Regions from separate parts of the Filifactor alocis ATCC 35896 genome, predicted to be linked through region 2. Evidence: a T-box and tRNA genes for the amino acid it is inferred to sense, from the RefSeq annotation. Region 2 holds a T-box; the other holds one or more tRNA genes.
What was found. The T-box of region 2 lies ahead of leuS (leucine--tRNA ligase). A T-box ahead of a tRNA ligase gene usually reads a tRNA of that ligase, here a tRNA-Leu.
Positions count from the first base shown of each region.

Region 1: it has a tRNA-Leu gene. The T-box ahead of leuS (leucine--tRNA ligase) is inferred to sense a tRNA for this amino acid. The anticodon was not compared.

Region 1 is NC_016630.1:895,273-911,634, forward strand. It holds gene HMPREF0389_RS03990 (DNA-3-methyladenine glycosylase family protein) at 1-799, opposite strand, end outside; gene HMPREF0389_RS03995 (AEC family transporter) at 1,080-2,018, opposite strand; gene HMPREF0389_RS04005 (thymidine kinase) at 2,507-3,097, shown strand; tRNA gene HMPREF0389_RS04010 (tRNA-Leu) at 3,276-3,361, opposite strand; gene tyrS (tyrosine--tRNA ligase) at 3,559-4,791, opposite strand; T-box leader at 4,918-5,120, opposite strand; gene HMPREF0389_RS04025 (ClbS/DfsB family four-helix bundle protein) at 5,344-5,883, opposite strand; gene HMPREF0389_RS04030 (GyrI-like domain-containing protein) at 5,896-6,510, opposite strand; gene HMPREF0389_RS04035 (helix-turn-helix transcriptional regulator) at 6,571-7,470, opposite strand; gene HMPREF0389_RS04040 (transporter associated domain-containing protein) at 7,958-8,869, shown strand; gene HMPREF0389_RS04045 (hypothetical protein) at 9,117-9,824, opposite strand; gene HMPREF0389_RS04050 (hypothetical protein) at 10,103-10,462, opposite strand; gene HMPREF0389_RS04055 (DUF2004 domain-containing protein) at 10,535-11,041, opposite strand; gene HMPREF0389_RS04060 (cyclic-di-AMP receptor) at 11,400-11,729, opposite strand; gene HMPREF0389_RS04065 (RNA polymerase sigma factor) at 11,925-12,470, shown strand; gene HMPREF0389_RS04070 (hypothetical protein) at 12,470-13,243, shown strand; gene HMPREF0389_RS04075 (transglycosylase domain-containing protein) at 13,368-15,761, opposite strand; gene HMPREF0389_RS04080 (lytic transglycosylase domain-containing protein) at 15,941-16,362, opposite strand, start outside.
Region 2 is NC_016630.1:112,975-129,336, forward strand. It holds gene HMPREF0389_RS00475 (AraC family transcriptional regulator) at 386-1,228, shown strand; gene leuS (leucine--tRNA ligase) at 1,308-3,719, opposite strand; T-box leader at 3,883-4,082, opposite strand; gene arcC (carbamate kinase) at 4,569-5,501, shown strand; gene HMPREF0389_RS00490 (Veg family protein) at 6,259-6,531, shown strand; gene ispE (4-(cytidine 5'-diphospho)-2-C-methyl-D-erythritol kinase) at 6,680-7,555, shown strand; gene HMPREF0389_RS00500 (D-alanine--D-alanine ligase family protein) at 7,576-8,637, shown strand; gene HMPREF0389_RS00505 (DUF1934 domain-containing protein) at 8,657-9,088, shown strand; gene tilS (tRNA lysidine(34) synthetase TilS) at 9,108-10,508, shown strand; gene ftsH (ATP-dependent zinc metalloprotease FtsH) at 10,527-12,527, shown strand; gene HMPREF0389_RS00520 (iron-sulfur cluster assembly accessory protein) at 12,747-13,073, opposite strand; gene pepF (oligoendopeptidase F) at 13,294-15,105, shown strand; gene HMPREF0389_RS00530 (hypothetical protein) at 15,577-15,774, opposite strand; gene HMPREF0389_RS00535 (ribonuclease H-like domain-containing protein) at 15,951-16,362, opposite strand, start outside.

The sequences.
Region 1 (16,362 bases), 780 kb from region 2:
TTCGTACCCGTCTGATGTTCCCCATCGATTCATCGGGATAATAACGTTGCATCACCTTTTTCATCCAGGTATCCATCGGAAATGCATCGTATTTCGCCATCGAAAACAACAGAATGCAATCGGCAACCTTCTCTCCCACTCCCGATAACTTCATCAATTCCTTTTGTGCTTCCAAGGTATCTAACGAAGGTAACTGTGCTATGTCAATCTCCTGATTCACAATCATATCCACCGTTTTTTTGATATACTTCTCCCGATATCCCAACTTGATACCATCCCACTGTTCCTGAGAAAGCTTTTGTATCTGCTCCGCTTTTGGAAAAGCATAAATTACCTCTCCATCATACTCTCCAATCGGAGTTCCTGCAAACTCACAAATTTTAGTGATGCTGTTTTTGATTCGCGGAATATGGTTGTTTGCCGAAATAATAAATGTAATAATCATCTCAAAGATATCTTGATTTAAGATGCGAAGTCCCTCTCCGAAAGAAATCGCCTTGTCCAAATAATCATCCAACCCCAAAAAAGATTGTTTCAAAGTATGATAATCCCGCTCCAAATCAAAGTATCTGTTCCATACATCCTCACACTCTTGAAGTGTTGTATTTTGCAAGGTTATTGTGTCCCCCTGCTCGGAAACAATTGCCCAATGTTGTTGATGAACAACCAAAAAAGTATCTTCTCTAACTTCTTTGAATCGAAATGCCTGTCCGCTTTCATAAATTTGGCGCAAAGAAAAGTCAGATACTCCCTTTCGCTGATAAATTCCGTCCCCTACACAGTTCCATTCTCTTCCCAAATTTCATCCTCACAATCTTCTTTCATCCTATTCTCTGTTTGGCTTTCCTTGTATTCTCATTTCAAATTTCTGTCCGCACTGTTACTCTCTCTTAAATCAATGTAGCATTCTTTCGCTTCAAGTCAAGCAAGACCAAAGGATATTTTTACATTTATCATCATTTGATGGGATTTTTGTAACTGATATGTTTTTACAACCAATATGGTTTCTAACATAGAACTCAAACGAAATCCCCTTGCTTTCGTTTCATTTTCTCCGATACTTCTTCCTTGTCCGAAAACTAAGCGCCAATCTTCAAAAATCCAACCACGAAAGGAATGGTAATCATGGAAAGAATGGTACATACCGATGCAACTTGCGAAGCTAACACATCATCACTTCCAACATTTGTTGCAAAAATTGTCACATAGCTTGCCGTCGGCATTGAAATCAAAATAATAGGAACTGTAATTTGAATATCTTTCAATCCAATCAAAGAATACAGCACAAACATTGCCATCGGAAGCAGTATCAGTTTACAAAGGCTCACCAAATAAATTTTGTAATTGAAAATAAACTCACTGATTTTTGCTCTCGATAGAGAAATTCCGATAATAATCATCGCCAAAGGTGACATCATCGCTCCTGTAGAATTGACCGCTCCCTTCAAAGGCTCCGGAATAGAAATTTGTAATAGAAACAGCGTGAAACCTGCCAACACAGACAACACCCCCGGATTAACAATGCTTTTTTTTATCACATTATGTTTCATATCAATATCGCCGTTTCTGGCAACAAGATACATTCCCACACTCCATGCCATAAACTCAAATGATAAACTTGCAAGAGTTGCAAAAAACACCTTATCTTCTCCAAGAAGTTGTCCGATCATCGCAAAGCCCATATATCCTACATTCGGCAAAATCATAGATGCCTGAAACACATCTTTTTCTTTTCCCTCGCACGGAAGGAAACGAATTAACACAAAAGAAAGACAGACTGTCAAAAAATAGGTTACTGCCATAATCAGAATAATGGATACTCCTACCGAAAAACGATCCATTGAAAAAGGAATTTGCATCCCGCGAATAATTGCACAAGGCATTGCGATATACAGCAATACCGAGCTGATTTGCTTTTGACCGTCCTTTGTAATCAATCCTTTTTTACCGATGACATATCCGAATATGACAATAATAAATAATTTCAATACTTCTACCAACACTTCTAAAAAACTCACTTGATTCTTTCCTCTTTCTTTCCTGCAAAATACTCTTGATGCCTATTGTGATAATTCCAAAACCCTTCATTCGCACAAAGAAAGAACAAGTATGTCCAAAACTCCCACAAAACGCATTGTTTCCCCATAAAATATTCATCAGCTGTTATAAACCGACTCATTTTATATTTTTGTTGCAATGTGAATACATTTTCAACTTCATATAAAATGTATTCCGATTCATTTATCATAGCATAAAATAATCTATAAATATATTATTTTCTCCTCAAAAAATTTCTTCTCTTCTATAAAAAAACACAATTCATAAAATATTCGACAAAAGTCCCCCTGCTTACAAAAAAAATGATAATATGGTAGCTGACAAACACAAGCTCTCCAAAAATAGGATTGCTGATTGAAAAAGAAAACTATGATTTATCATTAGTTCAGAACATGGATTTGATATTATTTTAACTGAGATAAACAGAATCATAAAAGGAGATTTTAAAATGGCAAAATTATATTTCAGATTCGGTGTAATGGGCTCCAGTAAAACTGCTAACGCACTAATGGTGCGGTATAATTATGCGGAAAAAGAAAAGAACGCTATCTTACTGAAGCCGAAACTTGACAGTAGAGATGGAGAAAAAATCATTAAATCCAGAATTGGAATTGAATCAAACTGTATCTTTATTGAAGACTTTCTAAAAGATGTAGAAGATGATAAGACAATATTACATCACTGTAGTTGTATTATTATTGATGAAGCACAGTTCATGAAAACAAAACAAGCAGAAACTTTTGCATATATTGTAGATTATTATAATATCCCCGTTATTTGTTACGGTCTTAAAACAGATTTTAAGGGAGAATTATTTGAGGGTAGCAGAAGACTAATTGAGCTTTGTGACGTAATTGAAGAAATCCCCACTGTTTGTTGGTGCGGATGTAAAGCAAAATTTAATGCAAGAATTTCAGAAGGCAAAGTGCTGAGAGATGGAGAGCAGGTTCAACTCGGTGGCAATGAATCTTATGTCGGCCTCTGCAGAAAACATTATATGGAAGGTGTTTTAAGCGAAGAAAACAGGAACAATAGGTAAGTTGCTCCTATTGTTCCTGTTCATAACAATCTATTGGTAAACGACAATATAATCTATCATACATATTGATACATCATTGATACAGTGAGTTTATCAACTCTTTTTGTCCTATAGACCAAAAAACAAAAAAAATAGAAAGTACCCATTTTCCAATGAATCTTTCTTCACAAAATATGTATGGTGCAGGTGGTGGGATTTGAACCCACACGGTGTTGCCACCGCTGGATTTTGAGTCCAGTGCGTCTGCCGTTTCGCCACACCTGCATTTAACTACTTGACTATAATATCATACTCCCTTATAGATTTCAAGAAAAATATTATAATATTTTCGGAAAACCTCTCATAAAGTATCCTAAACACAAAAGAGGCTTTCCGCTTTGAGTACAACCACCCGAAGTTCCTTGAAAAAATAGAATTTCAGGTGGCAATTACTCTGTTAAATCTAATCATCTCTTTCTTAACTATTTCATTTTAATTTGATGGAATTTTTTCTTTCCTTTTCGAAGCATAATCACTCCGTCTTGTAAGAACGAATCATCTATGATTGTTTTCGGTTCTTTGATAATTTCATCGTTTACCGCAACAGAACCTTGCATCACCAAACGACGACCTTCACTGTTGGATGGTGACAATCCCACTTGTTTCAATAAGTCTAAAATTCCAATTCCTTGTTCCAACTCTTCTTTGGTCAATTCTGTTGTCGGAGCATCCGCACTTGTTCCACCCTTGCCGAACAACTGTCTTGCAGCTTCTTGTGCCTTGATTGCTTCCTCTTCACTATGCACGATTTTGGTTACTTCAAATGCCAATACTTCTTTTGCCTTATTGATCTCTGCATCTTGCAACGCTCCCAAACGGCGAACCTCTTCCATCGGTAAGAAAGTAAGCAAAGCCAAACATTTTTCAACAGATGCATCTTCAATATTTCTCCAATATTGATAGAAATCGTATGGCGAAGTTTTTTCCGGATCAAGCCACACTGCTCCGGACATCGTTTTGCCCATTTTCACTCCGTCAGAGCGAGTCAACAGTTGAAATGTCATTCCATAAGCGGATTTTGCTGTTTTGCGACGAATCAAATCCGTTCCCGCAATGATGTTGGACCATTGGTCATCTCCTCCGAACTCCAACTTACAGTCATACAACTCATTCAATTTGTAGAAATCGTACGCCTGCATCAACATATAGTTAAATTCTAAGAACGATAAGCCCGCCTCACTTTGCATACGAGTTTTGAAACAATCCGCCGACAACATCCGATTGACAGAAAAATGTACTCCGATATCACGGATAAAAGGAATATACTCCAACTTCATCAACCAATCGGCATTGTTTACCATAATTGCCTTATCATCTGTAAAATCAATAAATTTAGAAAGTTGTTTCTTAAAACATTCACTGTTGTGACGGATGGTTTCTTCCGTCATCATGGAACGCATATCCGAACGTCCGGACGGATCACCAATCATCGCAGTTCCTCCACCAATCAAAATAATCGGTCTATGCCCCGCCAACTGAAGATGTCTCATTGCCATCGCTTGCAAGAAATGTCCCACATGCAAACTGTCGGCGGTTGGGTCATATCCTGTATAAAAAGTAACTTTCTCTTTGCCAAGCAACTCTCTGATTTCTTCTTCATGCGTTGTCTGTGCAATAAATCCACGCTCTAACAGTACATCATACACATTTTTCATCTTAATTCCTCCCAACTTTTTTCAAACATTCTCTTTTCAAACGATTCTAAGGTGCAAAAACTCATTTGCTCAAACGGCAAACTCCAAAATTTTTCCATAAAAAAAGCAATCCACACCTGTTTTTACAACAGGGGCGAATTGTCCGCGGTACCACCCTGATTATGCCGAATCGACATCACTTCATTTTGCTCATAACGGTAGCTGCCGTGTACCCTACTCTCGTTCAAATACAAGCTCCAAAGTGTATATTACAAATTCCCTGTCAATTCACACCAAACACTGACTCTCTGCAAAGGAACACTTGCTTTTCTCTTTTTCTTCGCTCTGTATGAAATTATCCCCAGTATAGTGGAAAAAATTTTTTTCGTCAATCTTTTTTCCAAAAACATTACAAAAACAATCCCTTTTCTGCACTGCAACAGATTTGTATTAAGCATGAAAGGAGGAAGTATTCACTCTTTTTACTCCCTCATACCATCCATTGTATCTTACTGCGATGAAATGATGTATCAGTCTCTGCTCTTATTCATTGGTGATTTGCATTTGTTTCATTTAATGGCTTACATTTTTCTGATGAGCTTTTAGCTTTTTCATCGCCCACTCATAATGACTTGAAGTTGCACTTACAAAATACGAACCGAGTGTACTGCCTCCCGTCCACTTATATACACCTTTGGAAAACAATTCTTCATTACTGAATGTTTCGGCTAACTCCAAGACTTCATTATGGGATTTATGAAACATATCCGTAGCATCTTCAAGAGAAGTATTCTGATGTTTTTTCCAAAATTCAACATTCATATCACCATAAGTTTTCCAGTTATACGGTTTAGGCAAAAACGTTTTTTCTTCTCCTTGTTGATTGGAATGTACCCAATTTAAAATAAGCTGATGCCATTCATAGAGATGAATGAAAATATCTCTTAAGTTCTTGTCCCTTTTCCAATGAGCTTCTTTTTTCTTTTCATCCTTTGAAAAATCGAACGGCGTACTTAATTCTTCCTGACTCATCTTTGAAATCAGTAAATTTAACTTTTCATAGTTTTCTTTGGCAGCAGCCATTAAATCATTTTTTGTCGTTGGTCTTGGCATCATCAATTCCTCCTATTTTACCGAGTATCTCAATATCGTTTTTTGTTTCTCTTCAGATGTTCTATTTTTATTGCTCAAATATATTTCTCTGTGGAAATCGTCTGTTCTTGTAAGCTTACATTCACTTGCAAACTGATCCATCCTCTCAAATGACTGAAGCTCATCATCATAACTTCCGACATGTAACATTTGAATGGATTTGCCATCTTCTATTTTTTGAAAATCTATCTCCTCATATAAATCATTGGGCTTTTTCTTTTTCACATTTTCAAGCGCCTCTGCAAATAGTTCTTGTGTAATAAAATCAGGTTGCTTAATCATCAATGTGTATTTCAGTTTATTTTTATCAAACTCTTGTCCTTCCGACTTTTTCCAAAGTCCCTCCAACGGATACACAGTAAAATCTGTAATCTCATTATCAGATTTACTTTTCACAGTAGATTTAAACAACATTTTAATGGCATAGGCAAGTGAATACAATGCAGATATTCTATCCGAAAAATCAGCTTCATTGGGATTACCTGTCCCTCTTATCAAAATAAATCTTCCCGGTGGTATGTCTATCACAATCGGTGTTTGTTTTACACCATAAATACTTTTTTCTTGTTTTCTCCATTCATACTTCATGATTCAATCCTCCTTACATTAGATAAGTTCATTTTACAAGAAGAAACATGACACCATCTGTCATATTATATATTTTTTTGCCATTTTATTTATCCTTTCTTTAATCTGCATTCGTATCTCTTTCGGTTCCAATACTTCTGCACCATCTCCAAATGAAAAAATATAATTGTATAGGCCGTAGTCGTTCGGTATCTCTATTTCTGTATATAAATTCCCATCATCGTCCTCTGTGATTTGTCCCTTTAACTCATCATACACACGAAAGGCAACTTTACGGTCAAACTTGACTTTGAGAATGACTGTATTTTTATATGGTATTTCTTTGTTCAGCATCAAATTCTCAAAACTGTCTTCAAACATCTCATCTTGAATCTCCAAATTTTTTATACGAGACAATTTAAAATATCTAAAATCATTTCTGAGCAAACACAACGCATATAGATACCAGTCCTGACCCTTAAAAAGTAATCTCGCCGGTTTCACTCTTCTCCTTGTTTCTTCTTCGTTACTGCTGAAGTATGAGAATGAAATCATATGTTTACTTAAAATTGCAGATTTAATATCATAAAAAGTTTTTTCGTATAACTTGTTGTTTTGCCAATTATTAAAATCAACTTCTATCCAATTCGTATTTTTTATGTTGAACAGTGCTGACAGTTTTATCAAGAGTTCATTCTCATGTTGTTTTGCTATACTGTCTAATCCATGAAGAGCGGACATAATCTGTTGTTTCTCCTGCTTGGAAAGTAGCGATTTGCTCAATACAAAATCTTCTGCAATCTCTATTCCCCCACCCTTTCCCTTCAACGCATAGATGGGAATACCGGAACTGCTGAGAGAATCGATATCGCGATAAATTGTTCTGACCGACACCTCAAATTTATCAGCAAGCTCACTTGCCGTAACTTTTCCTTTTTCTAAAATATAGTATAGTATCCTGAATAATCTATTGTCTTTCATAGTATTAACATCTCCTATCTTCATTATATCACAATAACTTGACATCTATTGTCATATTATTCTTTAGCAGATGAAAAGTTGCCAAAAAAGATACTCTCTGTTCATTGTTTATCGTATTATCTATTTCACTTGCCCTCTATCATCATATTAAGGCACTGTTCATAGTTTGACCGCTCTATTTCTCTATTCCGATTTCTCATATAGAAACACGGTCAAATAGATGATTGTTTCCCATTCAAATTTACAAAAATTTCATTCACTTTCGTATTACTTCCCATTTATTTCTTCAGTATTCATATTGTCTTTTATCAAAGCGAGTCTTTGCTATCAAAACGATTCGCAATCATCAATCTATCCTCTGATGTTTGAAACAAAGTATCTTTTTGTGAAAAAAGAAATGGAATCTCCTCGTATTGATTATTATCAAATACATGATATAATAATCAAAGATAATACATTGATAAGATGATATAGGAGGCACAACAGTATGGATGACGGAGTCGGGAGTTTATTGCAAAATTTTTTAAAACCACCTTTGGGTATTGTAGCAAACAATCAACTTGGAATTAAGGAGCGTATTGCTCGAAATGCTGATGATATCGAAAAAGACCAGCTACTTCCGCAAATTTTGGAGAATGAGCAATTCAATGTTACTCCTTTGGAAAAAGATATGATTTCCAAGGTACTTAGACTGAATGAAACAAAAGCCAAAGATGTTATGACACCAAGAGCGGCAGCCTTTGTTCTGGATGTCAATGAAGAAATCGGTATCATTTTGGACCAAATTATCGAGGAACGATATTCCAGAATTCCAATCTATGAAAAAGATATTGATAATGTCATCGGAATTTTGCACATAAAGGATCTTTTTGCACAGGTTCGTAAGGGAAACTTGGAACTGATTAATATCAGAGGCTTGCTTAGAGAATCGTATATCGTACATGAATACAAGGCACTTGATGAAATCTTGTTGGAAATGCAACGCGACAGACAACCGTTTGCGATTGTAATTGATGAGTATGGCGGATTTTCAGGTATACTCACACTGGAAGATATCTTAGAGCAGATTGTAGGAGATATCTCAGATGAAGATGATGAAGAAGCTGACGAAATTGAAGAAATCATCCCAATCAGCGATACTACCTATAAAATAGACGGTTTTACCGCAATACAGGATGTCAATGAACAACTGAATTTGGACTTGCCGACCGATGTCAATGAAACAATGGGAGGTCTTTTGCTGGAGGGTCTCGGAAAATTACCTGCTCAAGAAGGCGATCCGCTCGGGATTCAAATCGGTAATGTAGAGCTCAAAGCAATCAAAATCAACGACAAACGTATCGAAACGTTGTTGTTGCGTATCAAAAAAGGTCTGTTTACTGAATCGGACAGAAAGTAAAACCATTCTTGTATGACGATAAAAAGCAATGCAAGAACATAACATACAATAAAATAAAGACTCCCACAACTCACATATTCTTATGCAACATTAGTTCATAGAAGTGTGGTTGTGGGAGTTTTTTGTTCAAATAAACTTTACTGTATTTTATAACAGAATGCACAATCTAATGTTATAAAATACTTGAAAAAGCTTTCCTTTCCATTACGATAGTTACCAAACATTCACTATGTCTCATTTTTTGTTTTTAAAAAGCATTCCATAAGAATACAAACACGAATACACATCCCCATGCATTGCCTGTCATTTCTTTTACCATAAGCATTCCATAGATAATAATCAAGATAGTAATCATTTCAAGGATTCCCTCAAATGTAACCCCGATAGCTCCATGAATGAAAATACACATAATTGCGCAAAGAATTGCACCCCAATTAAGCCATTTACACTTTGCGGGGTAGCGTCTGTTTATCTTTTCGCTTATTACTACATAATTAAATCCCTCAAAGAAACCCCATGCAGTTGCTGTAATGAGCATACCGATTACATTGATAGGAAAATCACCGACAAGAACTTCTTTTGTCGTCAAAACGGTCTGAAAAGGTAAATAGCTATTGCTCTCCCCAAAAATATACGAAAATAGTATATTTGGTACAAAGCACAAAACTGCAAACAGAATAGACAAAAACATCCCTTCAGTCTTTAACCCATAGGACAAAAAGCTTTCTTTTCTGAAAACGGAAACAATGCTAATTCCAAGCCCTGCAACTCCATACTGAAAGAATGCCGTTAACAAAACACGAGATAAGATAGGCAATTCTTCATTTTTTACGATTCCGTAAACTTCTTCTTGAAATACCATAAATATCATCAAGCTTGCGAATGAAACAATCATAATAATCCAAAGGTCTATATCAAGTTTTTTCTGATTCTCACTTAACTCTATTTTAGCCATCCCATATTGCCTCCTGTTATATATCGCATTAAGAACATATTGTTCTTTCAATATTTTCATACATTATACTATTTGCAAGAATACTATTTACAAGGCATTTTTTCTACTTTCAGACTTCATCGTCACTTTGAATCGTTCGTGACTCTCTAAACGATTCAACTGTTCCAATATGATTTCAATATCTATTGATAGGAAAAAAAGCAAGTTGCTCTTGTGACATCCCGCTCACAGACTATGATTTTAATGCTAAACTCATTGATAGTGAGATAAGAAGGATACTAAATAATAATATCCATCTTTCGCATTCCGTCAAAATCCTCTCCTGCTCGTTGAATAAACTCATATATATCTGACGCTACAGGATTCATTTCAACTGAACCCAAAGCACCTAAGTCATTCATATAAACGGTATCATCACAATTCTTTTTCAGAAAAAAAGCCAAGTCGCCTTCCTGTCCTATCATAAAAAAATCCGGCTCCCATTCTTCTATCTCATAGGTAGTGTTTCTTTCCACCAAATCTTCCTTAGAATATAGAACAATACCGCTGTCTTCTATTACAAATTCTCCTGTCTCTCCCAGTTCTGATAAAAACTTATCATACAACTTAGGCAGTTCAAAATTCATCTGATTACTCATTTCAAACTCCTTCTTTCGTGTTCAGTCTTTTAAAAAAATACGATGGATAACTATTCTCCGGTTTTTCTCCCCTTAACTTTCATGAGTTACATAAAATGGCTGTTTTTCTAAATTAAAATAAACAACCATCAGTTCATCTGTCAATTCCGGATTGAAACTTAAATCCATAATAAAAGCTTGCTGATTTGTTTTAGTATCAATGATACTCCCAAATCGTATCATTTGTAGAGAATCTACCATTTCCATGAATGTCAACATATCAATATCACTTGAAGGAAACAGTTCCAATATCGTATCCGGGTCCATTTCATCTCTATGAAATTCCATAAAATAGGCAACAGTACCAAAGTATTCATTTTCTTCTTCCGACAGTATCTTTTTCAAAAAATCTTTCGCTGTTTCTACCAAGGCATCCACTTCATCTATCGTAGAAGCTACGATATTCATCGCTTCATCATTGACAGTTAATTCTTCTTCAACATCAAAGTAAAAAGAACCGCCAAATTCCTCCGGTGCCAAAAAAATTTCTTCCCCTTTTTCATATTCAATCCTTGGATAATGATTACTCTTTAAATACATCTCAATCTCCTTTGTTTTATCTCATATCGTCCGTATACTCAAAACTGAAGTTATACACAAAAAACTCGGATATCATCCAATGATTCCGAGCTGTTCCTACATATCTTGAAGCTGACCTGGTCTTTTCCCCCACACTCGCCTGCTGGGAGGTTCGCTTGAGTTCGTCGCACTACTACCCCTCTCGATTATAATCGGCAGGTCTTACTCCTAAGATGCACTATGCTCACCGTAACCGTTTTTGGTCGGCTTACGTGGATCCTTTTGCCTGCATCTGGCTTGGACTTTCAACCACAGACCTTCAAGACTGTTATAGTTTACCAAAAGGATGCTCTTTCAGCAACAAAAACACTATTTTTCCCTAAATTTTTTCAAATTGAGCAACATCCAGTACAAAAACAGTTGCTCCGCCGACAGTTACTTCCAACGGTACAGAGATATGACCTGCCATCGGATAAAAATCTGCCATTGTTCCCGGAATAATGCTCTTTCTTGTTTGGCAATTTCTTTCTATAATCTCTAACACTTCAGAAACTTTTTCATCATCTACCCCAATTAAAGCCGTATGGTTTTCACTTCTCAAAAAACCGCCTGTTGTATTCAATGTTGTAATAAAAAAACCATTCTTTATCAAATCTTTTGTCAAATGTCCGGTATCATCCTTGTTGATAATTGCAATAATCAATTTCATAGCTGTACCCTCTCTTTCTTGTCTCAATCTGTCTTTACAAATAAGCTGTTCAAAAATATTTCATGCTGAACAAACAATTCTGTTGACTTGTTTATGTTTCTATTTTATCATATTTTTCAAAAAATAACGAATCTTTTTAAACCAAACGGATAGAAATTTACTCTTATAGACAGCATGCAAAGAAAGGAGGTTCCTGTGGAATCCAATGATATCATAACAAAATTCCAAGAAGGCGATGAAAATGCATTTCAGCAACTGGTTGAATGCTATCAACAAAAAGCTTTTCGTATCGCCGTACTCATTGTACAAGATGATTTTCTTGCAAATGATATCGTGCAAGAAACATTCTTGAAGGTATATCTCAATCGAGATCAGTTAAAGAACCCTTCTCATTTTTCTTCTTGGTTTTATCGAATTTTGACAAGAACAGCTTGGGAATTATCCAAAAAGCAACTGCCTCTTTGTAAAGACGAAAATATTTTTCAAACCATATCTTCCCCGGAAGATATGGAACAGGATATTCTGCAAAAAGAAGTTCATCAACAAATTCAACAGGCACTTCGCGCACTCCCTTATCATCAACGAACTGCAATTGTGCTGTACTACTACGAGGGAATGAGTGTCAAGGAAATTGCTCAAGCAACCGGAAGCATGCAGGGAACAGTACAATCCAGACTCTTCTTTGCACGCAAAAAACTAAGACCAATCTTAGAATCCATTTTGAAGAAGGAGGAGAGATGATGAAAAAAGAAAATTCTTTTGATAACTTACTGGTACAATCTTTGCAAGAGATTGCAAAGGACAAAGAACCGCACCTCATCTATGAAGGTGTCCAACAAAAACTGCAACAAGAAAGGAAAAGGGCTATGAAAACAACATCAAAAAAACGAATCGGTATCGCAACTGTCTGTTGCTTCTTACTACTTGGGTTAACAGGATTTGCCATCGGAAAAGTTACAGGATATTTTGGTTCCGCTCATTTTATGTCGCATCAACTGCCGACCGAACAAGAATTGCAAAAAGAATTAGGAAGTGTTCCGACACTTGTTGAGAATTTCTCCAACGGATACACTTTCGATTCTTACTATCAAGGAGATACAAGTCAAGTTGATGACAACAACACTCCCATTGAAACAGTCCCTATGATAGACCTTGGTTATATTGACAAAAATCAAAATAGAAACGGTATTTCATTGACTATCCAACCACAGTGGAAACGAGAAGAACCATCGGAGGCGGACAAAACGGAAATGATAAGTGGAATCCAGATCAATATCTATGAAATAGAAAACAAATTTGTTCCGCCGAACTATGAACCGACGGAAGAAGAAATCGAATTGCAAGAACAAGGATTGTTAAACCTTGCGTTCGGTAGTGACACCGTTGAAGAAAATCATTCCACATTGCTCACATGGCAAAAAGATAATCTATCCTATTCTTTGCTCTATACAGGACATGGAGAAGTTAGTGCCGCTGAACTGTTAGACATGGCAAAAGAAATCATAGAAAAATAGCAATTTGATATCACAAACCACAAAAAAGATGCTTACGTACTATTAGCATCTTTTTTGTGGTTGATACGGTATTTATCAAGATATCGTTTGAAACTCAAACTATTCTTTCTTTGTATTTTTAATATCAGAACAAAGAATCATCTGTATTCTCAGGTGCTTCAGCAGGTGTTTTTCTGATTCCGCCTTGTCCCGATGTTTCTTCCGGATGCAATTCAGTCAAGTCTTCATCATCAGGAAGCAACTCCTCTTCTTGATGATCGGATGAATAAGACGTCGGTTCTGTTCCTTGTTTGAAGAATTCTTCATATCCTTGGTTAGATAGCAATCCGGATGTGTGGGATACCTGTGCGGAAACAACATCGCTCGGTTTAGCAAACTCTTTATTCTCTAACCCTTCGTGAACGTCATCCATAACTTGTTTCCACAATCTCGCTGCCATTGAGCTTCCTTCCGGCAATTCTCTCGGTTTATCTGAGCCAATCCAAAGTCCCGCAGTGTAATACGGTGTCATTCCCACAAACCACACATCTTTTTTATCAGTGGTGGTTCCTGTTTTCCCGGCAGTGGTCATATTATGCAATCTTGCCTCCACTCCGGTTCCTCTCGGTTTCGTGCTGTTGACTACTCCATATAACATATTTTGAAGGATATATGCGTTTGCCGGACTCATCACATTTCTGCTTTTCGGTTTGCTTTCTAAAATGATGTTTCCGCGTGAATCCTCTATCCTTGTAAAGAAAACAGGTTTGGTATAAACTCCTGCATTGGAAATTGCCGCATATGCAGCTGTAAGTTCTAACGGACTGATTCCGTAAGTCATTCCACCCAAAGCAAGAGAGAAGTGTTCATCGTTTCTTTTCGGATCTTTGTCACTTGTTACAACAGTTGTAATCCCAAACCCCTGCAAACTTCGAACCATTTCACGAATGGATGCTTGTTTACTTCCCGGAATAATGTTGGATGCTACTTCTACCGCACCGACATTGGAAGAGCGTATCAAGAGATTGCGCAAGGTGGTTTTTCCCATATATCCCGTAGAATTCTTAGGCCACATTTTTTTCAAAGATTCGTCATATCGTGGAGAATCATTGAAAATGCTTGCTGCAGTCATTCCGTTTTCAAGTGCAGGTGCATATACAGCGATCGGTTTAATTGCCGAACCCGGTTGTCGAGGATTGATTGCCCTGTTATAAATGGAGGCACCACCAATTCCTCTTCCACCTACCAAAGCGCGTACTTCTCCGGATCCTTGTTTCATAATAACCATAGAAACTTGAGGCTGGACGATACCTTCCGAATCTATATACGCTCTTGAATAATTGTCAGGATTATTGACTACTTTTTCTAATTTTCGTTGCACATCCAGATTCAAGGTGGAGTAAATACGAAGTCCTCCTTGCATAAATTTCTGTTCAGCCTCTTCCTGTGTAAATCCATCTGCTACAAGAGCACGAATCACTTCATCCTTTAAGATATCTGTAAAATAACTGGAAATCCCTTGTTCTTTTCGTTTTCCGACTTTAATTTGAATATCTTCCGCTTCTGCCGCTATTCTTTGCTCTTCCGTGATATATCCCAACTCCAACATTTTTTTCAATACAACGCTCTGTCTTTTTTTGGCGTTCGGATTCAAAACCGCCTTACGAAGATAATAATCACCCTGTTTTAACTGAACAAGCATAAATCTGTCGATTTTGCCCATTCCGTACGCTTTGTGATAATATGACAACTCTTGCTCTGTCGGAACATATTTATCTTTGGTATTTAAAATCGTCAATAATTGCAGTTTAGCAATATCATCTCCCGGCTGTAGCTCTTCTACCGAGTATGGCGAATAGTAAGACGGTCGTCTCGGCACTCCGGCAAGCATTGCACATTCTCCCAATGTCAGCTCTGACACATTTTTGTTGAAGAAAGTATGGGCAGCTGCCTGAATTCCTTTTGTATTTCTGCTAAAATCCGCCACATTCAGATACGCAAGCAAAATATCATCTTTCCCTAATTGTTTTTCAATTTCTACCGCGTAGTACGCATCCTGGATTTTTCTCTTGAATGATTTTTCGGAAGTGGTATACAGGTTTTTTGATAACTGCATTGTGATGGTAGATGCTCCCTGACCCAAACTTCGTGTCGTAATATTGTGAAGCAGAGCCCCTCCAACACGCTTTAAGTCCAATCCGTTGTGTTCATAGAAGCGTTCATCTTCTATCGCTACAACAGCATTTTTCATATCTTTCGGAATTTCATCTAAAGAAATAATTTCACGGTATCCTTTTTGGTTAGATACCTTTTCAAGCAATCGTCCTGAGTAATCATATACAAAGGTACTGTTGTTCAACATTTCATGTATATTCGTCGGATCAATTTCTGTAGCTGTGTTAATAACATATAATACGGTAAAAATTCCGATGGTTGCACATAATAATATCCCTGTCAACAATATTGTAAGAATAAGATTGAATACCTTAAGTTTTCTTTTTCTTCGCCTGACAGGTCTCTCTGATGAATAATTTGACATTAAGTACCTCCTTTACATGAAACTATTATATCACACTTTACATTCTCGTAAATAAAAAAAACATTATCTCATCATACTGTAATAATGAGGTAATGTTTTTCATTGATTTTCGCTTTATTCTCTTGTAATGCTTTTTTTAGATTATTTTCCTCTATTTTCAGAGTATCTCTACATTACATTTATTTTCTTGCAAAAGCGATGATATTTTGCTCTTTCGCAAGAACATTTTTTGCATATACTGTCTGATAATTTCCGCGAGCAACATTTCCAACCCCTACATTGTAGGCTGTCAATGCCATCACTTCATTTCCACCATATTTTTTCAGATTGGATGCCAATTCTCTTGTTCCCTGAAGAATGTTTTTTTCAATATCATAAATTTCACTTTTGCTCAAACCGCAATAAGACTGGTGTAATTGCATCAATCCATGACACGGACCGGTTTTTGTGTTTGGTTGAAAGGTGCTTTCTTTCCACATCACAGCCATAATCATACTGCTTCTTACATTGTATTTCTTTGCCGCTTTTTCTACGGAAGATACAATCAACTCTCTTTGTTGTGCACTTAACTTCGGATTCTTCTTTGCAATAAATTGAAGAT
Region 2 (16,362 bases):
TTATTCACCACTTTCTCTTTTGATAGAATGCTGTCACATCTACTACCTATTATATACAATATTCTTTGTAAAAACATTATAAAAAGTGTGTGATTTAATCATAAAAATCATATAAAGCTGTAGTTTTGTAGGATTTTTATAGGTAGATGTTTGAAATAAAGTGGTGTATTATATTTGTTGTTGAAAGGGTATAAAACGAAAAATAGGGTAAGAAATGAATTGACATACTATTAAATAACAGTAGTTGTGAGTAAAGTGTATTTACCGTATTGAGATAATTGGTGATATTGATGAAATAGATAGTAGTTCGATAAAATTTGTACAAGAATGATGGAGTGAAGTTTGTGGATTTGTTTTATACTAAAATTAAAGAGGGGGGAATATCATGAATATGATGCAATCTTTCAATAGGACGATAGATTATATTGAGACAGTTTTGGATGATCAAGTAGATGAAAAGAAGATATTATATCTATCCGGATACTCTTATCCGATGTTCAGCAGATTATTTTCTGTTTTGACAGGAAGCTCCTTGTCGGAATATATCAGAAATAGGCGGTTAACGGAATCGGCAATTGAATTAAGAAATTGTGATAACAAAATAACCGATATTGCATTCAAGTATGGTTATGACTCTTTGGATTCATTTGGAGCTGCATTCAAAAAGTTTCATGGTTTTACCCCTTCTCAGGTAAGGCACGGTAAACCGTTTCAATTGGTTTCTCGTGTTCAATTAACACTGACAATAAAAGGAGGAAGAAGTATGAACGTTTCCATTCAAAAAAAGGCGGGATTTTTTGTTGCGGGTATTGTTGCAAAAGAGATTGAATCGTCATTATGTGAAGAAGTATGGGCAAAATTATTTGAAAACTACAGTCATGAGGAATTATCTAAATTAGGAACCGGAGAGAGTGTAGGTGTTTGTTATGATATGAGTAATCCTAATAAGATAAATTATATGGCAGGGTATATTGTTTCTGAACTTGTGAAAGCGAAAGGTATGGGATTAGATATTTTGGAGGTAGAGGAAACGGAATATGCGGTCTTAGAGTTGGAAGGGAAAGTGCCGGACTGTATTCATAACGGTTGGAAGTATGCTATGGAAGTATTTTTCCCGGAACACGGTTATCGTCATTCGGGGAAACCGGATTTTGAATACTATTATGAAGGAGATATGGATAGTTCTGATTATAAGATGGAACTTTGGATACCGATTGTAAAAGAATAGAGCAAGCAAAAAGCATTTTGTTGAGAAATATTCTAACAAAATGCTTTTTTGTAAGTTATGAACCCTATTTTAAGGTTGGTTATTTAATTACCATATTTAATATTTTTCCCGGAACATAAATAGTTTTTATGACTTTTTTATCTCCGATAAAGTTTTTGATATTTTCTTCTGTTTCTACAATTTTGAGAAGTTCTTCTTGAGTAATATCTTTTGAAACGGTTACTTTACCACGAATTTTACCGTTGATTTGAATAGGAATTTCAACAACAGTATCTATCGTTTTGGATTCATCCCATGTTGGCCAATCGGTATGGTCCATATCTTTTTCAAATTGTTGCAGTTCCCAAATTTCGCAACAAATATGAGGTGCAATCGGATAAAGTAATGTGATAAAATCTTGAAGTTCTTTTCTTGTGATAAATTCATCATCATAGAATTGGTTAACGGCTGTCATCATAGCAGCGATTGCCGTATTGAATTTTACGTTTTCGAAGTCTTCAGAAACTTTTTTGATTGTTTTGTGCATTAATGAAATATGTTTTTTGTCATATTCATTTTGTTCAGTTACCATTTCCTGTAGTTTCCATACACGTTCCAAGAATCTTTTACATCCTTTTACACTGCTGTCAGACCAAACGGCAGGGCGTTCATAATCCCCGATAAACATAATGTAAGTTCTCAATGTATCGGCGCCGTAGTTATCGATAATTTCGTTCGGATTGATAACATTACCACGAGATTTGGACATTTTTTCACCGTCAGGACCTAAAATTAAACCTTGAGCGGTACGCTTTTTGTATGGTTCCGGATAGGATACTGCATCGATATCATGTAGGAATTGATGCCAGAATCTGGAATAGATAAGATGGCGACTCACATGTTCCATACCACCGTTATACCAGTCTACAGGTCCCCAATAATCCAAGGCTTCTTGGGATGCAAGTGCATCATTGTTGTGAGGATCCATATATCTTAGGAAGTACCAAGAGGAACCTGCCCATTGTGGCATGGTATCCGTTTCACGTTTAGCAGGTTTTCCGCAAACTGGACAGGTTACCTTTACCCAGTCTTCGATATTTGCAAGTGGAGATTCACCAGTGTTGGTAGGTCGATATTCTTCAACATCGGGAAGAGTGACAGGTAACTGTTCTTCCGGAACAGGAACCATTCCACAGTGTTCACAATGAATAATAGGAATCGGTTCTCCCCAATATCTTTGACGATTGAACGCCCAGTTTTTCATTTTGTAGTTTGTTTTTGCTTCACCTAATTTATTTTCCTCAATATGACGGATGATTGCCGGAATCGCTTCTTCTACAGTCAAGCCGTCGAATTTGTCAGAATTTACAAGGATGTCTTGTGGTGAAGTTTTGTATACTTCATTTTGAACATCTCCGCCTTTTACGACTTCTACGATTGGAATATTGAATTTCTTTGCAAATTCCCAGTCTCTGCTGTCATGAGCAGGCACAGCCATAATTGCGCCGGTTCCGTATCCCATCATTACATAGTCGGAAATCCAAATAGGAATTTCTTTTTTTGTTAGAGGGTTGATTACGGTCAATCCTTTGATTTCAACTCCTGTTTTATCTTTTGCAAGTTGAACTCTTTCGAATTCGGTTTTTCTGGTAGCTTGTTCTTGATAATCTTTGATTTCATCCAAGTTTTGCAGCTTAGCTTCATATTTTTTGAGATAAGGATGTTCAGGAGCCATAACCATAAAGGTAACACCGAATATGGTATCCGGCCGAGTTGTGTAAATTCTTAAGAAATCTTCTGTACCCGAGATAGGGAAGTTGACTTCTGCACCATTGCTTCTCCCAATCCAATTTTCTTGTTCTAATTTGATTCGAGGTAAGAAGTCTAACTCTTCCAATCCATCTAATAATTTGTCTGCATATTCTCTGATTTTTAGAAACCAAACATCTTTTTCCATCTGAACAACATCATGTCCGCAACGATCACAAACACCGTTTTGAGATTCTTCATTTGCCAAAACCACCTTACAATTGTTACAGAAATTTACATAAGTGGTGTCTTTGTATGCAAGCTTGTGTTTGAACATTTGTAAAAAAATCCATTGTGTCCATTTGTAATAGTTTGGGTCGGTTGTATCAATAGTTCGTTCCCAATCAAAAGAATAACCTGCGGACTTTAATTGATCGGTAAATACTTCAATATTACGATCAGTAACAGTTCGCGGATGTTCTCCGGTCTGCATAGCATAGTTTTCTGTCGGAAGTCCGAATGCATCCCAACCGATAGGGAACAACACATTATATCCTTCCAGTCTTCTTTTTCTGGAAATTACTTCAAGAGAAGTATAGGCTCTGATATGTCCGACATGAAGTCCTGCACCTGATGGATATGGAAACTCAATCAAGTTAAAATATTTCTTTTTATTGTGGTCGATTTCAGAGCGGAATGTGTGGTTCTTTTCCCAATGGGATTGCCATTTTTTTTCAATTTGATTTGGATTGTATTCTCTCATAAACTCACTCCTTTAGATAATTTAAATAGCTTATTTTACAATATTTAACAGAGAATCATGAGTTCTATAAAAATTATGTTCTTCAAGAGATGGTATCAATAGAAATCTTACATTTTTCAGAAACAACTCTTTTAATGCAATAAAAAAATCTTCCTCTCTAAACGATAGAGACGAAGATTCGCGGTACCACTCTAATTGATAAAAAATTGATTTTTTATCCTCTTGAAGGATTTAACGCATTCCTTACGTCTGATTTTTCAGAAACTCCAAGACAAGTTCAAAAAGTTGATTTTATCGTTTTTCAGCAAGCAACGACTCTCTGTAAAAATTTTCTTTTTTACTACTTCTTTTCTTCGTTAAATATTTTATAATGTAGTTATATTATCAAAAAATATGAGATAACGCAACCACCAAACAAAATATTTCACAAATTATCAAAAAATATTTGACAAATGAAAATATGCGTATTATACTGTAAAAAATTAAAAAAACATATGTGCTAAAAGTCGTTTTTTTGTTATTTTTTTATAATAAAAGAACGGAAATTTAGTTTCGTGATTTCAAAAAAAGACAGCATTAACCTAATTTTTGAATAAATTTTTAAGGGTTTGCAAAATTTTTTTGCCCTTTTTCAGATTTTGCAAAATTATGAAAATGCTACAGATATCCTGATATTTCAATCTAAAATGTGTTTTTGCAACAGTTTTGAGAATTGTTTTGATGGAGTACATATCATAAAATAATTCAGTTTTATGATAATATGATAAAAGGAAATAATTTGGATTTGTGTATGTTCACAGTAGAATACACAATACTTGTTATTGAAAAAACATTCACAGGAGGCAAATTATGAAAAGAATTGTAGTGGCACTTGGTGGAAACGCATTAGGAAACAGTCCTGAAGAACAAATGCAGAAAGTAAAACATACTGCAAAACCTATTGTTGATTTGATTGCTGAGGGAAATGAAGTGATTGTTGCACATGGAAACGGCCCTCAAGTAGGTATGATAAACCTTGCGATGGATACGGCATCTAACAGTGAAGCAAAAACTGCAAAAATGCCGTTTCCGGAATGTGGAGCGATGAGTCAAGGATATATTGGATATCATCTTCAAAATGCAATTCGTGAAGAGTTAATTAACAGAGGAATGAATAAACCTGTTGCAACTATCATCACTCAAGTTATTGTTGATAAAAATGATGCAGCTTTTGAAAATCCTACAAAACCGATTGGTGCTTTCTATACCAAAGAAGAAGCGGAAAAAATGTCGAGTGAAAGAGGAGAAACTTTCAAAGAAGATGCCGGACGTGGATACAGAAGAGTTGTACCATCTCCACTTCCAATTGATATTGCAGAAAAAGAGACAATACAAGCCTTGATAGATGCAAATCAAGTAGTGATTACAGTAGGTGGAGGGGGAATCCCTGTCTATGAGGATGGAAATAAGTTAGTAGGTGTTCCGGCTGTAATTGATAAAGACTTTGCATCTTCCAAGTTGGCAGAAATTGTGGATGCAGATTATTTAATCATTCTGACAGCAGTAGAGAAGGTAGCAGTGAATTTCGGGAAAGAAAATGAAGAGTGGCTATCTGAATTGAGTATGAGTCAAGCGGAACAGTATATCAAAGAAGGACATTTCGCGGCAGGCTCTATGCTTCCGAAAGTAAAGGCTGCAATGGCTTTTGCTCAATCCAAAGAAGGAAGAAAAGCATTGATTACTTCGTTAGAAAAAGCTGCGGATGGAATCCAAGGAAAAACAGGAACAATTATTGTAAAATAGCATAGTAAGATTACTATATTTTTGAAAAGAGTAGGTGATAAAGATCATCCTACTCTTTTTTTGTATAGAAAGGTTTGAATGTAATAGGAAAGTTTGAACTGTTTCTGTTTGGATTTGGTTTTGGTTTTGGTTTTGGTTTATTAAAGAAGGGGATTGTTATGTGTAAAAATCATTATTAGTATGCTTAAGATAGAAAATTTTTATTTTTGATGTCGAATGAAATATTAAAATTGCATCAGTAGAAAAGAGGGTAGATAGGTAAGTCTAAAAGTATTTGTTAGGAATGTAATATGAGTCTTGATAATCAAGACAGGAAAAAGAAGCTTCACAATGTAAAGAAAGCAGCTCTTAATACTAAAACTTGGTAGAATTGTAATAAATTCAGATTAAAAATATCCCAGCAACTTCTTTCTTATCAAAGTTATGATAATAGTGTGTAATTGCTTATCCAAAATTAGAACTTGAACTATGAATTACAATTTGAATCAGTGATGATGTTAGGGACTTAAATACACATCGGTATAAATTGAAAACCTATAATCGAGTTATAGCAGACATTCTATAAGTGTCACATATGCCTGACAACGAGAGAAAAGTTTTACAAAAATATAGTTTTTGCAGTTGACATTATCATTTAATTGGCATATAATAATAAATTTTATCGTTTGACAATGTATGTATATTATGATATATTGATAGCGGATATATATAAAGAAATTGGATTCAAATAACTTGGATTGTAAGGAAGGTGGTAAATGTGGTGAACAATCATACACTGGACGAAATTAAGCGTGGATTAGAAAAATATTTAGGTAGAGACGTTGTGGTTAGAGCAAATCGTGGAAGAAAAAAATTCGTAAAAAAAGAAGGCGTCTTGGAGTGTACTTATCCCAATGTTTTTGTTGTTTCTTATGAAGGAAATGATAACCACGTAACAAGAGTTTCTTATAGTTATGCTGATATATTGACATCTACAGTGCAATTGACTTTGATGCGACACGAAGATTCTGAAAAACAAAAATATGCATAATATAAAATGGAATGAAAGTAGACTATTTTGTTTGAAGTAGTGTTACTTTCATTTTTTACATAAAATTTAGTTTGTGTTATTTCGCAGAAATTAGTATAATGAGGATAATGTGACTAATAATGATTAGTGAGATGAGGAGAGCAAGCAAGTGAAACAGTTGAGTCTCGATGTTTGTGGGAAAATAAATCTTTCGTTGGATGTGACGGGAAAAAGAGACGACGGATACCATTTTGTATCTATGATTATGCAAACGGTCAGTTTAAAAGATTCGTTATGTATTAAGAAGAGAGAAGATGATTTCTTTTTTTTAAATATAGGAAATTCGTCTATTCCATCCGGAGAAGATAATATCATTTATAAGGCTGTTTCATTGTACCATCAAATGACACGGACAGGATTGGGATATGAGATTACATTGGACAAGAAGATTCCCGTTGAAGCAGGAATGGCGGGCGGAAGCGCGGATGCTGCAGGGGTTTTATATGCACTTAATGAAATGAATCATTGCAAATTATCTCGTGAAGAATTACTGAAACTTTCTGTGCGATTGGGTGCGGATGTTCCATATATGTTGCTTGGAGGAACTTATTTGGCAACCGGAATCGGAGAACATCTTCAAAAACTGCCTGATGTATCTTATCATATACTGGTTGTGAAACCGAATAAAGGAGTCAGTACGAAGTCAGTTTACCAAAATTTAGACATAAATCACTTAAAAAACAGACCGAATAATGATAAAATGATAGAATGTATTCATTCTAAGAAATATGATGAAATCTATCCGTTTATGGGAAATGTTTTGTATGAATCTGCCAAAAAGTTTGTACCTGAGATGGAACGGATTATTTTTGATATGGAATCTAAGTTTTCATGTTCCAAAGCGATGATGACCGGGAGCGGTTCCACTGTTTATGGGATATTTGAAAATTTGGAAGATAGAAGCAGGGCGAATAAATATTTTTTAGAACATTACACTGAAGTATATGAGGTAGAAACAACAAATTATTCCATCTCTATTAGATAGACAAAGGAGTTTGATAGACAATGGTTAAACAAAATATTGCGATTTTGTTTGGAGGAAAGTCGGAGGAGCATGAGGTTTCCTGCAGATCTGCAAAGTATATCTTTGAGAATGTGGACAGGGACAAATATCGTCCGTTTTTGATTGGTATTGATAAATTAGGGAACTATTATTATATGAAGGAGTGTAACATAGAACATTTAATTGATTGCACATGGACAGATTTTATTGAAACAAATGAAGTTTGTTTTTCAAAAGGGGACGAACGATTCACTTTGCAGTTGCAAGGTGAAAAAATTGTATTTGATGTGGTATTTCCTGCGTTGCATGGACCTAACGGAGAAGACGGAAAATTACAAGGTTTAATGGAATTTGTAAATATTCCGTATGTTGGATGCAATTCGATCTCTTCGGCAATTTGTATGGATAAGGAGATTACGAAACGCTTAGTTGGAATAGAGGGTGTTCGGCAGGTGCCGTATGTGATATTGTATGAAGGGGTTGTCGCAGAAGAAAAACTTCTGGAAATGGAGGAAATTGGATATCCTTTGTTTGTGAAACCGGCCAATATGGGGTCAAGTGTAGGTGTTTCCAAGGCTGAAAACCAACAGGAACTGTTGCAGGCAATTCGGGTAGCAAGCAAATATGATGATAAGGTTATTGTAGAAAAGGGAATTGATGCATTGGAACTGGAAATAGCCGCGTTAGGTGACGGAAAAGATGCATATTTCTCTACGGTGGGTTGTATTAAACCGAGGGATATATTTTATGACTATGACTCTAAGTATTTGACAAATGATGCTGATTTTTATATTCCGGCACCGATTTCGTTTGAAAAAGAAACAGAACTAAGAGAAATGGCACGCAAGGCATATACGGCGATGCTGTGTGAGGGACTTTCCAGAATTGATTTCTTTATGGATAAAGAAACACAAGAGATTTATTTTAATGAAATCAATACGATGCCGGGCTTTACAGCCATTAGCCTGTATCCTCAATTGATGGATTATGATGGAGTAGGGGCAAAAGAGTTGATTGGAAGATTGATTGATTATGCATGGAGAAGATACGAAAAAAATAAGTAAGGGAAGAAGGAAGTTATACTTGCAAGATGCATTGATTAAAATAAAAACAACACAATTTCTCTCAAATCAGAAGGAACCGGAAGTAATGGAATTTGTAACACAAGGAAAAGCGGTGTGCAAAAAAAATTCTGTTTATTTGGAATACAAAGAGAGTGAATTATCCGGTTTACAAGGGACAACAACAATATTGAAATTTGTAGATAGCGGAGAAATCAAATTAAAAAGATTTGGAAACCAGACTTCGGATATGGTTTTTGCAAAGGGAAAGCGATTCAAGACAAAGTATAGAACAGAATATGGCACAATGTCTATGGAAATTTTAACGAAGGATATTTCTGTTGATATTTTAGAAAATCCATTTGATGTTCGTGCTGTAATACAGTATGATATTTCTGTGAAGGATTTTTTTGAAGGAAGAAACGAAATGATAATTCAAGCAAAGAAAATTTGATAATGTTTGGTGATGAGAAATGAATTTAAAAAATAAGGTGCTTGAGACAATAAGACAAAACAACTTGATTCAACCCAAAGAAAAGGTGATTGTTGCTTTTTCCGGAGGCCCGGATTCGGTATGTTTACTTCATTTGTTACATGAATTAAAGGCGGAATTGGATATTAAACTGTACGCATTTCATTTGAACCATCAAATCAGAGGTTTAGATGCTCACAGGGATGCATGGTATTGTTTGAGTCTCTGTGATGAATATGATATTCCGTTTTTTGTAGATTCTACGGATGTTCCCGGCTACGCACAAAATATGAAGATGTCATTGGAAGAAGCTGCTCGTGATGTGAGATACAAAAAATTATTTTATCTGAAATCTATTTTGAATGCGGATAAAATAGCGGTTGCACACAATATGGACGATCAGGTGGAAACGGTGCTGATGCGGATGATGAGAGGGACAGGATTGTATGGTTTAAAAGGAATGGAACAGCTATTGTCCAACGGAATTATTCGTCCTTTATTATCCGTTCAAAAGAAAGAAATTATAGAAGAATTGGAACAAAACGGAATTCATTGGCAAGTAGATACAACAAATCAAGAAGACAACTATACGAGAAACAAGATTCGTTTGAGTATGATTCTGTTGATGGAGGAGTGTTATCCGACAGCGAAAGAAAATATTTTTAGGATGTCGGCATCGATTCGAGAAGATAGCCAATACATTGAACAAAATGCAATGAGTTTTTTTGAAGAAAATCATACCTTGATAAATTCCAATACTGTAAAATTGGAGTTGGATGATTTTTTTGATATGGATTTGGCAATTCAGAAAAGAAGTGTTCGTTATTCTATCAATGTTGTGTTGCATTCTTTGAAGGGGATTGAAACGGTTCATTTGGATAGTGTGATTCAATTGGCAAAACGCTATGGAGATGCTCAAATCAATTTGCCTAAGAATTTGACTGTTTATAAAAAACAAAGTGCATTATATTTTTCGACAGAGGAGTTGAAGGAAGATATATTGAGTTTTTTTTATGAATTAGAACAAAATGAAACAATTGATATTTCAGAAATTTCTACTGAGATTGAAACAAAGGTGCTATTAAAAGACAAGAATTTCATGTTGTCTACAGGAGCCTATAAAAAGGCCTTTGACTTTGATAAAGTTTCGGGCAGACTTTTTGTTCGAAGCAGAGAAGCGGGCGATAGAATCAAACCTATGGGGTTGGAAGGAACGAAGAAGATAAAAAATATTTTTATTGATGCAAAAGTTCCTTTGGCTGAAAGAAATCGCATTCCGATTATATGTGATGAAGCAGGGAATATCTTGTGGGTTGTAGGTCATTGCATCAGTGAGGAATTCAAAATTGACGAAACAACAAAAAAAGTCATTTTGATTACAGTAAAACAGGAAAATGATTAAGACAGGGAGGATATTGTATTGAAAAAATTTTTGCAAGGAACGATGTTCTACATTGCACTAATATTTGTGATTATGTCATTAGTGTTTATTCAAAGTAATTCTACCTCAAAAGTAGAAAAAATCCCGTTTTCAGAATTCTATACAAGTATATTGGAACACAAGGTATCCGAGGTAGAGATACAGGACAATGGGATGATTCAAGGGAAGATGGCCGGTTCAGATAAAGTATTTACTACTTATGCCGGATATTTAGCAAAAACAGATGGTTTGACAAAAGAAATTTTGGAACAAACACAACAAGGTGTTTTAAAATCTAAGGTAAAAGAACCGACACAAACGCACTGGATTTTAGATTTGCTTCCTATGGTTATGCTGATTTTGATTATAGTGGCATTTTGGTTTATTTTTGTTCAACAAGCACAGGGTGGCGGTTCCAAAGTAATGGGATTTGGAAAGTCTCGCGCTAAATTGCACAAAGAAGATGAAAATATCAAGATTACATTTAATGATGTTGCCGGATTACAAGAGGAGAAAGAAGAGTTAAAAGAAATAGTAGATTTCTTGAGAAGTCCTCAGAAATATTGGAATCTCGGTGCGAGAATTCCGAAAGGAATTTTGATGGTAGGTCCTCCGGGAACAGGAAAAACTTATTTGAGCAAGGCTGTAGCGGGAGAGGCAGGTGTGCCGTTTTATTCTATCTCCGGTTCCGATTTTGTGGAAATGTTTGTGGGAGTCGGTGCATCCAGAGTAAGAGATTTATTTGAACAAGCGAAAAAAACTGCTCCTTGTATTATTTTTATTGATGAGATTGACGCAGTAGGGAGAAAGCGTGGTGCCGGACTTGGCGGAGGTCACGATGAAAGAGAACAAACTTTGAATCAATTATTAGTTGAAATGGATGGATTTAGAGTGAATGAAAGTATTATTGTAATGGCTGCTACAAATAGGCCTGATATTTTAGATCCGGCATTGTTAAGACCGGGAAGATTCGACAGACAGGTTATGGTAGGCTCGCCGGATGTAAAAGGAAGAGAAGAAATTCTTAAAGTTCATTCCAGAAAGAAACCATTGGCTGAAGATGTTGATTTGAAGGTAATTGCAAGAGGAACAGCAGGATTTACTGCAGCGGATATTGAGAATCTGATGAATGAAGCTGCACTTCTGACCGCCAGAAATAACGGAACGAAAATTAAAATGCAGACCATTGAGGAGGCAATTGTAAAAACGATTGTCGGTCTTGCTAAAAAGTCCAGAATTATTACAGAAGATGAGAAAAAATTGACTGCATATCATGAGGCTGGACATGCTATTTTAGCAACAGTTCAAAAATTCTGCGATCCTGTTCATCAGGTTACTATTATTCCACGAGGAATGGCGGGCGGATTCACTATGAGCAGACCGCAAGAAGATAGGTATTATACTACGAAACAAGAGTTGAAAGAAAAAATGGTAGAGTTGCTTGGAGGTCGTGTTGCAGAAGAACTTATTTTGGAAGATGTGTCTACCGGAGCAAGTAATGACTTGGAAAGAGTAGCTAAAATAGCAAGAGCTATGGTAACCACTTATGCAATGACAGACAAACTGGGAGCAATGGCATACGGAGATTCTTCGGATGAAGTGTTCCTCGGAAAGGATTTTACTACAAAACCGAATTATTCGGAGGAAGTTGCTTCGCAAATTGATCATGAAATTAAGATTATTGTAGATGAAGCTTATGCAACAGCGAGAAAACTATTGCAAGAAAACATAGATCGTTTACACAATGTGGCGCAAGCATTGATGGTGTATGAAACATTAGATTCAGAACAATTTAAGAAAGCGTTTAATGGAGAGTTGGATTTGAATGAAGATGTTGAAGAATCTATCAGTGAAGGAGCGGATACTTTTTTTGATGGTGAAAAATCAGATGATGCAAAGGTTAGTGATGAAAATAGTGATATTTCTGAAACTCCTATCAACGGGGAGTCGGGAGTTGTTGTAGATGTTACTACTTCTGTCGATGCTTCCGAACAAAAGTAATTTTTATATTCTGTTTTTATTTCACAAAAAGACAACTTAGAATGATAAAGACAATAATAACTTATCATTTTTTGAACCGACTTCAACTGTGTAGATTTTAGTTTAACAGTCGGAGTCGATTTGTTTCGGTAGGGGAAATATCATAAAAAAGAAAAGATAGGCATACGTATGAGATGTGCCTATCTTTTTTAATATTATTATAAATTTTGAAATGAAATTTTAGTGACATCCGCCGCCGCAGCTTGAACAGGAAGATTGAGGTTTGATATCCGGTTCAATGTAGATTCCTGAATTTGTACCGTCGCTGAAATGTTTGATTTCAAATCCTCCAAATTCATCAATCAATTTTTGTTCTGCTCTTAAAGTGAAACCGTCAATTTCAACAGAATAGTCTCCTTCTTTTGCAGGATCGATTGCTAAGTTGAATTGTGGACCGCTACAAGAAAATCCAGCAACAAATACTCGGATGTCCGTTGCTTCAATTCCTTTTGATGTTAATAATTCTTTTAAAGCATCTGCTGCTTCTTTATTCATTCTAATACTCATGTTATTTCCTCCTTGTGACTGTATAAAAACATAGCTGTGTGAGAATCTAATCACACAAATTTATTCTATTATATTGCGTCTGATTTGTAAATGAAATTGGGATAAATATTTTTAGTGAAGATATAATTCATGGTATACTAATCATTAAGAGATTCATATGATTGTATTGAAGATAAGGATTTGAGGATATAAATTAGACAAAAAGAAAGGATGAGTTATGATGGAAGTCATGAAAAAAAGAGATGAAACACCTGAATATTTGAAATGGGATATCAGTAGACTTTATAAGAAAGAATCGGACTATGAAGAAGATTTGAAAAAGTGTGAACAGATGTCTGTTGATATCGAAAAAAAGTATAAAAATAAAATTGTGTCGCCGGATACAGCAATCTGTGCAATCAGAGAATATAATGAGTTTTTAGAATTAAATGATGTCATTTCGCACTATGCAACATTATCTGTATCAGTAGATATGACAGATGCTCAACATCAAAAAAGAGAAAGTTATTATTATAGCAAAGCTGCAGAGATACAAACTCGTTTGAAATTTTTAGAAAAAGAAATTGTTTCTTTGGATGCACAAATTTTGGAGAAAGTAAAAGAGAAAGCTCCTGAATATCGTGTGTATATTGAGGATATTATGCTTAAGAAGGAATATATGTTGGATGATTCGGTAGAAGAAGCTCTGGCTACCTTGTCACCCGTGTTGCATAGCAGTATAAAGGGTTATGAGACTACAAAAATTGCAGATATTGAATTTGAATCATTTGTTGTAAGAGGAAAAGAATATCCGAACAGTTATGTATTATACGAAAACATGTATCAGTACAATCCTGATTTTGAAATAAGAAGGAAATCGTTTCAGAGTTTTTCAAACGGGTTGAAAAAATATCAGAACACAACAGCTTTTTATTATCAAAATCATATTCAAAAAGAAAAAATTATTTCTGCAATGAGGGGATTTTCTTCTGTGTTTGACTATCTTTTATTGGACCAAAAAGTAACGAAGGAAATGTACCATCGTCAAATTGATTTGATTATGAAGGAACTTGCTCCTTATATGCAAAAATATGCAGCATTATTGAAGAAAATTTATCACTTAGATAAGATAACCTTTGCGGATTTGAAAATTCCTGTAGATAAAGAGATTGTACCGCGCATTACCATAGAAGAATCAAAAAAATATGTGAGAGAGGCACTTTCTGTTTTAGGAGAAGAATATGTTGATTTGATTATGTCTTCCTATGAGGAAAGATGGGTAGATTTTGCTCAAAATATCGGAAAATCTACCGGAGGATTTTGTGCTACACCATATGGAAAACATTCTTTCATTCTATTGTCTTGGACAGGTCTTTTGAGTGAAGTATTTACTTTGGTACACGAATTAGGGCATGCGGGACACTTTACTTTAAACCAAAGAGAAAACAGCTATCTAAATCAAGAACCGTCATTATATTTTGTTGAAGCACCTTCTACGATGAATGAATTACTGTTAACAAATTATTTGTTAAAAGATGTGGGAGTCGATAAGAGAATGAAACGATGGGTATTATCCAATATGATTTCAAATACTTACTTCCATAATTTTGTAACACATCTATTGGAGGCTGCCTACCAAAGAGAAGTCTATAAAAGAGTAGATAGAGGTGAGTCTCTTCAAGCAGAAGATTTGTCTATGATTAAAAAGAATGTTTTGCAAGAATTTTGGGGAGAGGATGTAGAAATTACTGACGGCGCTGAATTGACATGGATGAGACAGCCGCATTATTATATGGGACTATATTCTTATACCTATAGTGCAGGGCTTACCATCGGTACACAAATGAGTAATAGAATTAAGGAAGAAGGATTTTCTGCAGCGCAGGATTGGATTAAAGTATTGAAAGCAGGCGGAACAAAAAATCCTGTAGAGTTGGCTCAGATGGCAGGAATTGATATTACAACAGACAAACCGTTATTAGATACAATTCATTTTATCGGTTCTGCAATTAAAGAAATCATTCAATTGACGGAAGAATTGGAGAAAAATTAGAATTTTTACACCCACATAAGAATGTATTGTTTTCTGAGAGTAGTTACGATAAAGCGATAGTATAATTCAAAACATGGAATCTATTTCAGTATGCATAAAGTACAATATATTAAATAGGAATTCTTGGAATCATAAAGAAGAGTGTATCTTTATAAAAGAACATTAACACTGGTTTGAGAAAAATTTTTTGTAAAAGATATAGAATGGATGCAATACTGCATAAAAACCTTCACACTTTTGAAATTTCGTGTGGGTGGTTTTTATTACGAGTTTAGTCAATTGAGCACATGAAATGAGGTGACCCCAAAAAGTTAGACAAAAAAATATCATCCGCTGTTAAAATATAGTTGTTCAAGCTTTATTATAAATAGGCGGATGATATTGATACAAACTAAATGAAATAGTTTGTATCACATGGAATAGATGTGTGAATACAATTTTTATCTTTTAGGATAGATGAATAGCGGTTGTTTATTCTTGGAGATATTCTATCAAATGCTCTTCTGACTTTAAGTCGGAAAGAGAAATTAAATCTTGAACCATTGTATTTCTTAAAGTAATGAATTCTTCTTCTTTACTATGTTCATAAGAATATTTCAATGCTTCCAATATTACAAGCAAGTCATGTTTTGAAATGTTTTCAATTGATATCTTGTTAAATGTTTCCATTTTGTTCACCCCGTTTGTCAATTTATTATGAATGATGCATTCATTTTCGTACTGGATAGATTCAAAGTTTTGTTCTTTACAAAAATAAAATCGAAACAAATTAAATGTATTTAGGTTTTTGTCTCGACACAGTTTATTTTACTATATCTTGATTTTATATGCAAGATTCGAAAAGTTTAATTGCAAAATAGATGGAGCAGTATTTCTTTGGAAACGGACAAGAGGTTGTCAATGTTTACCATGTGATTTTTTTTGAAATACCGAGAAGGCGATATAACAGGTGAAATAACAGTATTATTTTTATTTGTAGTTCCGCTTATAGTATCGAATTTTAGAATCAGAATATCGTCCTTGAAGGAGATGTCGAGTCCATCACAAAAGCTTATAAGAGGGATTTTGTTTTCAGTTTTCTCTATTAAGAACATGATGCTTGCAGTGTTTTTTGAAAAATTGTAATTTGACAGATACATATTGCAACCGAATGCAGGGAAATAAAAAGCCATGGATTTTTTCCAATTTTCAAACGCTGACTTTAACTTGAGCAGAGACAACAGTTCGCTTCTATTATGGCGCAGAACAGGGGCATCT